DNA from 2 places in the Terasakiella sediminum genome. Region 2 is predicted to be linked to the other one. Evidence: riboswitches for the same ligand, from Rfam matches in the RefSeq annotation. Region 2 holds a riboswitch; the other holds the start of a gene.
The links. Region 2 has a riboswitch for glycine ahead of gcvT (glycine cleavage system aminomethyltransferase GcvT). Riboswitches for the same ligand answer to the same signal wherever they lie in the genome.

Region 1 (3,294 bases), on a different contig from region 2:
GATGGGCATTTTACCCACAAAGAAAGGGCGTCGATTAACCCATTGTAAAACAACGATTAATCAGATAAACCATAAGAAAAAAGTCGTAAAAAAATGTTTTTTCGCTTTAAAAACATCGAAAATATTGAGTGCGAAGCACATTTTTTCACTGTTTCAGTGTATAAAAACAAACGAATCAAAAAGTTGCATCTGTTGTAAAAATGAATCGCTTGCTGTGAGGACAGGATAGCGTATCGTCAGGAATATATCGAAACGTTAATACTGCTTGGCAGAGTCTTTAAATCACTCGAAGCTCAAGGCTACCCACGACCTGTTATCGTTGGTGGTGCAGCTGTTGAATATTACTCAGCAGGTGAGATCGTTTCTGGTGACTTTGATATCATTTTTGAACATATGGATGCCTTTGCCAAGGAAATGGAAAAGCAGGGCTTTTATCTGAAGATCGGTTTGGGCATTTAACACACGGCTTTTATCACAAGAAATACCTGACAGGTATTGAACTGGTATCTGGCCCACTTTTTGATGGAAGAACAGATACAAAGCGCATCGAAGTTGTTGCTGTGGATCGTGAAGAAGAAGCCATTGTCGCCTTCCCGCCAATTGAAGATTTGATTGCTGATCGGATGGGACAGTACGAAGCTGATACACGACAGCCGGAAATGCTGGAGCAAGCAAAGATTTTGTATCAACTTGCAGAAAATGTAGATTCACAGTATCTTGAAAAGAGACTTAAGGAAGAACTTTTAGATAGTTCTTTGATTGATTTATTGCTGGAAGAGTAAGGTAAGCATGCGCTCTCTAACAGACAAAGCAGAGTATGTTGAGAAGAAGAAAAAGGAACTTGGTTTAAAATCCGAGCAACTTTCTGCTGCCCAAAATTCAGGGATCAATCGCACAAAATCAAAGAAGCGTTTGCTGAAAGCCATTGCCGACGAGGCTAAATCTCAAGGCCGCGCTGTTCCATTTCCGGCTGCCTATTAAAATTGGATTTTATTGAAGTGAGGGGACATGTCCTCACTATTTTCATGGCCTTATTGCTTGAGGCGGGTATGAAAAATGGCCGAAATCGTCCTCAAAAAAGTGCCTATTTTTGTGCCCATAAATTCAAAAGCGGCACAAAGAGTCCTTAATCGGCATCAAAACATATTTTTAAGGAATGGCAGAAACCCAAGGGACACAGCATTAAAACACTTAACGCCGATTAGCAACTTTGAGACGGGTTAGCTTCGGAGGGCGACGCGCTATCCAGCTGTGCCACGGGTGCTTAATCAAAATCGGGCAGAACATACAAGACTGAATGACAAGAGTAAAGCATCAGTTTCTTTTCTTTGGTGGAATATACAAGGAGAGAATTTTAGGATGAAGTTGGTTGATTTGCGACTAATAAAATTTCTCGAAAATGAGATTGCTTAATTGATTTTGACAACACTGCAGTGCAAAAAAAGAATTTTATTTTGCTGTTTTTATTTATGTTTTATAAGAGTTTTTTTATTTATTGCGTTGCATTGTGTGTTGTTGTGTCAAAAAAGCGTTTGACAGCGAGCATGTGATTTCATTACGGTAAAAGGGCAATAAGGAAACACATTCCTTGTTGGACAATTTTATAAGAACTTCTCATGAAATTCCTGTGGGAGAGACAGTACTAGAAGCTGTCGCCGAAGGAGCAACCGCCCCGGAAACTCTCAGGCACATGTACTGCAGGAAGATGAGACTCTGGAGAGAGATCAAGCACTTAGACTTGATCCGCCGAAGGTCAAGTTCGGAACTTGCTACGCCAAGTCGAACACTATCTCAGGCACCGAAGACAGAGGGGGCATCGTTTAACCAAACCGTTATCGGTTTGATTAGGAGGTGCCCTTTGTTGGATTCTACAGACCAACTTCAAAATTTTACAGATGATGCGGATGTCACCATTGGCACAGATCACGCACATCTCAGTTCCATGGATTTATTCTCCATCGGGATTGGCCCGTCCAGTTCTCACACTGTCGGCCCCATGCGTGCCGGATACCGTTTCTGTCAGGAACTGATCAAATCAGAAAAGCTGGCTGATGTTGAACGTGTCACGGTTGACCTGTTTGGCTCTCTCGCTTTGACAGGCAAAGGTCACGCAACCGACATTGCGGTTTTGCTCGGCCTGTCTGGTCAGCGTCCCCGCACGGTTAACCCCGATGCGGTTCCGACCATCATTTCCAATATCCGTGAAGGTAACGTTTTGTTGCTGGCGGGTGAAAAGGAAACGGCTTTTGTTGAAGAAACGCAGCTGAACTTTCACTACAACGTCTTCAAGCCTGAACACCCGAATGCGATGGAAATCAAAGCATTTGATGCGGCTGGCACGCTTGTCTACAGCCACCTGTTTTTCTCCGTCGGTGGCGGGTTTGTTGTCGATAAGGCAGAACTGGAAGCCGATCCTTCTGACGTTGAAGCTTGTGATATTCCCTATCCTTTCGGGTCCGGTGAAGAACTGCTGGCCCATGGTGACAAGACAGGCCTGACCATTGCCGAGATTATGCTGGCCAACGAAGTAGCCATGCACGGCGAAGCGGATGTGATGGAATTTCTGGAGCTGGTGCGCGATTGCATGCTGTCTTGCATTGATCGCGGATGCAAAACCGAAGGCATCCTGCCAGGTGGTCTGGATGTGGAACGCCGGGCTTACAAACTTCATCAGGAATTGGTTTCCAGACCGGAAGCAGGCATGAAAGACCCTCTGACTGTATTGGATTGGGTCAACCTGTTTGCTTTGGCTGTAAACGAAGAAAATGCTGCTGGCGGTCGTGTCGTCACAGCACCAACCAATGGCGCAGCGGGTGTCATTCCCGCGGTACTGGCTTATTACGAGCGTTTTTGCCCGAACGCGACAGATAAAGGCAGTATCGACTTTCTCCTGACTGCTGCTGCCATTGGTTCCATTTATAAGAAGCGCGCTTCCATTTCTGCGGCCGAAGTCGGCTGTCAGGGCGAAGTGGGTGTGGCTTGTTCCATGGCCGCAGGTGCCTTGTGCGCCGTGATGGGTGGAACGAACCAACAGATTGAAAATGCCGCTGAAATCGGCATGGAACATAACCTGGGCCTGACATGCGATCCCATAGGCGGATTGGTGCAGGTGCCATGTATCGAACGCAACACCATGGGTGCGACCAAGGCGATCAACGCCTCCCGTCTCGCCCTTCGTGGGGATGGGTCTCACAAGGTGTCGCTCGATAAAGTCATTGAGACCATGCGCCAGACGGGCATGGATATGCAAAGCAAATACAAAGAGACCTCACAGGGCGGCCTCGCCGTCAATGT
Region 2 (3,294 bases):
CCGACAAAAATGACAACCCCTTGAATCAACGGTAAATATTCCATATTTCTTCTCCAAATCCCCAGTTTGAATCTTCACTATAACAAATAAAAGTTGAAATTTGGTTGCGAAAATTCGACAAAAAGATTCCGAAAAGAATCAAGATCGCTCTTATTCTCTTCGGAACCGGGGAATATAGGGATTTTAAAGCAAATGTCAAGGTGTGATCGTAAAAGTATTATTTACAGGTAATTCACATCTAGAATAACACTTAAGATCATAAATGATCCCAAGTGTTAAGTATTGAAGCAAAGTCTTAGTCCAGACCTTCGCAGTGTTCTTTATAAGCTGCTTCGTCCATCAGTTCGTCCAGTTCTGCCGCATCCGCGATGGTCATTTTGAAGAACCAGCCATCGCCTTCTGGGGATGAGTTCACCAATGCAGGTTCATCATCCAGCGCTTCATTGCCTTCAGTGATTTCACCAGTGATCGGGGCATAGATGTCAGAGGCTGCTTTTACAGATTCAACAACCGCACAGTCTTCGCCTTTTTCAACTTCGGTGCCACCTTCTGGTGTTTCCACAAACACGATATCGCCCAGTGCATTTTGCGCATAATCAGTGATGCCAACAGTTGCCTTGTCGCCTTCAACAAGTACCCATTCGTGATCTTCAGTATATTTAACAGTCATAGTCTTTAGCCCTTATAATAACGTTGTGGAACAAACGGTAGTTTTGCGATTTCGCCCGGCATGGTTTTGCCGCGCACGATCAATTGAATTTCTGTGCCGATTTTGGAAAATTCGGTCTTCACATACCCCATGGCAACCGGCCCACCAAAGCTGGGGCCAAATCCGCCAGATGTAATTTCCCCGATGATATTGCCATCCATATCAGCGATCTCTGTATGCGCACGTGCGGGTGCGCGGCCCAGTGGCTTGATGCCAACACGTTTGCGCGCAATTCCTTCAGACAGGTGTTTCATCACCACATCGTGCCCCGGGAAGCCACCTTCCTCGCGGCGGCGCTTGCCAACAGCCCAGTTTAATGAGCCTTCAATTGGCGACGTAGTGGTATCAATGTCAGATCCGTAAAGGCAAAGGCCGACCTCAAGACGCAGGCTGTCACGTGCGCCAAGACCGATAGCCTCAACCTCTTCTTCACCCAGAAGCGTGCGTGCCAGTTCTTCGCATTTGTCTTCGGGAACGGAAACTTCGTAGCCATCTTCCCCCGTATAGCCGGAGCGAGAGACCAAACACGGAATGCCCGCAATGTCAAATTCGCCCATATTCATAAAGATCAACTGATCCACACCCGGGGCAAAACGATTCAGAACCTCGGCTGCTTTTGGACCCTGCAGGGCCAGAAGCGCGCGGTCTTCCATCAGTTCCAGCGTATGGTTGGGCAAGGAAGAGGCGATATGTTCAAAATCTGCTTCCTTACAAGCCGCATTCACCACGATATACAGATGATCACCCCGGTTGGTGACCATAAAGTCATCGCGGATGCCGCCTTCGTCATTCATCAACAAAGAATAACGAATGCCATTTTCCGGCAAGGCTTTGATATCGCTTGGCGTCAGGCTTTCAATCGCGCTTTGTACGTCGTCGCCTTTCAGCAGCGCCTGCCCCATATGTGAGACATCAAATAGCCCGCAGTTTTCACGAGTGTGCAGATGTTCTTTCATGATGCCGAGTTTATATTGCACCGGCATATCATAACCGGCAAAGGCAACCATCTTGCCACCAAGTTCGATATGCAGCGCATGAAGAGGTGTGGTTTTTAAAGTATCGCCCAAAATAAAGTTCCTTTCCCACAGGAGTGACCCAATAAATTGATCCTGAACAAACAGAATCAAAACCTGGCCCCCCTCTGTCATGGAACCTGAAAGATTCCCCTGTGCCTATGCAAGGGTTTCATCGTCGGTGGAGATGCTTGAAAAACATCTCACTTTCCAGAGTCTCATCGCCCAGCGGTCCAATATGCCTGAGAGTTTCGCAGGGGCGCATGCTCCTTCGGCGGGCACCATCCTTTATCGGCACCTCTCTCCCGCATGGGGTCATATGATGTAAGCTTATTGTATAGAGGGGGTGGGGATGGGTCAATCGGGGAATGTGATCATCCGCGTCATTCCTTGACTCCCCCTTATAAAAGACCTACAAGCCGCCAACAGTTTTGATGGCCCCGGATGGACAGGCCTGAACGTTGATCAAAGGGCCTTTCACATGCAGACATTCAAGCTGACCCCCAAGCCGCAGAGCGATTATCGCCTGGAACTGAAAGAGTTGAAGCTTCGCAGCAAGCTGGAAAAAGACGGGTTTCGTCACGACAAGGTCGTTTATGGCTTTACACAAAAGCTGAACGGTGTTGATGCCCTGGCCGAAGCCGGGATGAATATTGAGGAAATTCCCTTTGTTGAAGCCCAACAGGAACTGACCCAGGCTCTTGTTCAGCGCACGCGCGCCAAATCCAAGCTGGATCATCTGCAGCATGATCGTGAATTTAACGGGCGCGACACAGCGGGCGAAGAAGAAAAAGTTCAGCAGAAAATCACCGATTTAAATAATCAGATTCAGGAAAGCAAAACCGCCCTTGGGATTGAGGGAACGGTCAAGCATCTGAAATTCTAAGAGATAGGAATACCGAAAATGCCAAAATTATCCCCAAAAGTCCGCCCTGACATTTCCGATTGGACAAAAGACGACCTGAAAGCCTGGCGCGAAGGTCACGGGTTTGACCAAATTCAGGCCGCAGCCGCCATCGGAATTGGTCGTCAAACCTGGTTGAAAATGGAACAGGGTCGCAAGTCCGTTGACCTGGTTTATTACCTGGCCTGCGTTGGATATGATGCCCGGAAAAATACATAAGTATTTTTACATACATTAGAGTTTAAGCGCCTTTCAGAGGCGCTTTTCTTTTCCAACTGTAATTATATTCGATTAAAAATGCATCTAAACTTCAAGTTTAGGCATGTTATAAGTTTCGCTCTAAACCTCAAATTTTGCGGCGCAATATCTGCAAAATTTGGCACCTATTTCTCCTCTTAAACAGTTGATACATAAAGATAATAAAACTGTAATAAAACTGTCATGAAATATTTCGAAATATTTCCTGTACGGCTTAAAACCCTAAAGATAAAGCAAAAAACTTTATAACCGGGTGGGTCATACACAATGAAGAAATTGAAAATCTCCAACCAGATTTTTCTGATTATTGGTGTCTTTGTTCTTTCCTCTCTCGCAATCGCAGCCTATTACGCGATCAAAAGCAATGATCTGGAACGACTGAATAAAAATGTCATTTCCAACAGCCAGAT

Region 1: it holds a riboswitch for glycine, as region 2 does, so the genes downstream of both, RYZ26_RS06895 (L-serine ammonia-lyase) here and gcvT (glycine cleavage system aminomethyltransferase GcvT) in region 2, are expected to answer to the same signal.

Annotation. Positions count from the first base shown of each region.
Region 1 is NZ_JAWLVJ010000007.1:26,436-29,729, forward strand. Features, by position in the region: gene RYZ26_RS06885 (hypothetical protein) at 561-782, shown strand; gene RYZ26_RS06890 (hypothetical protein) at 790-981, shown strand; glycine riboswitch at 1,619-1,708, shown strand; gene RYZ26_RS06895 (L-serine ammonia-lyase) at 1,859-3,294, shown strand, end outside.
Region 2 is NZ_JAWLVJ010000001.1:238,995-242,288, forward strand. Features, by position in the region: gene RYZ26_RS01155 (hypothetical protein) at 1-44, opposite strand, end outside; gene gcvH (glycine cleavage system protein GcvH) at 296-670, opposite strand; gene gcvT (glycine cleavage system aminomethyltransferase GcvT) at 676-1,779, opposite strand; glycine riboswitch at 1,849-1,938, opposite strand; glycine riboswitch at 1,942-2,040, opposite strand; gene RYZ26_RS01170 (hypothetical protein) at 2,204-2,608, shown strand; gene RYZ26_RS01175 (helix-turn-helix transcriptional regulator) at 2,627-2,845, shown strand; gene RYZ26_RS01180 (methyl-accepting chemotaxis protein) at 3,152-3,294, shown strand, end outside.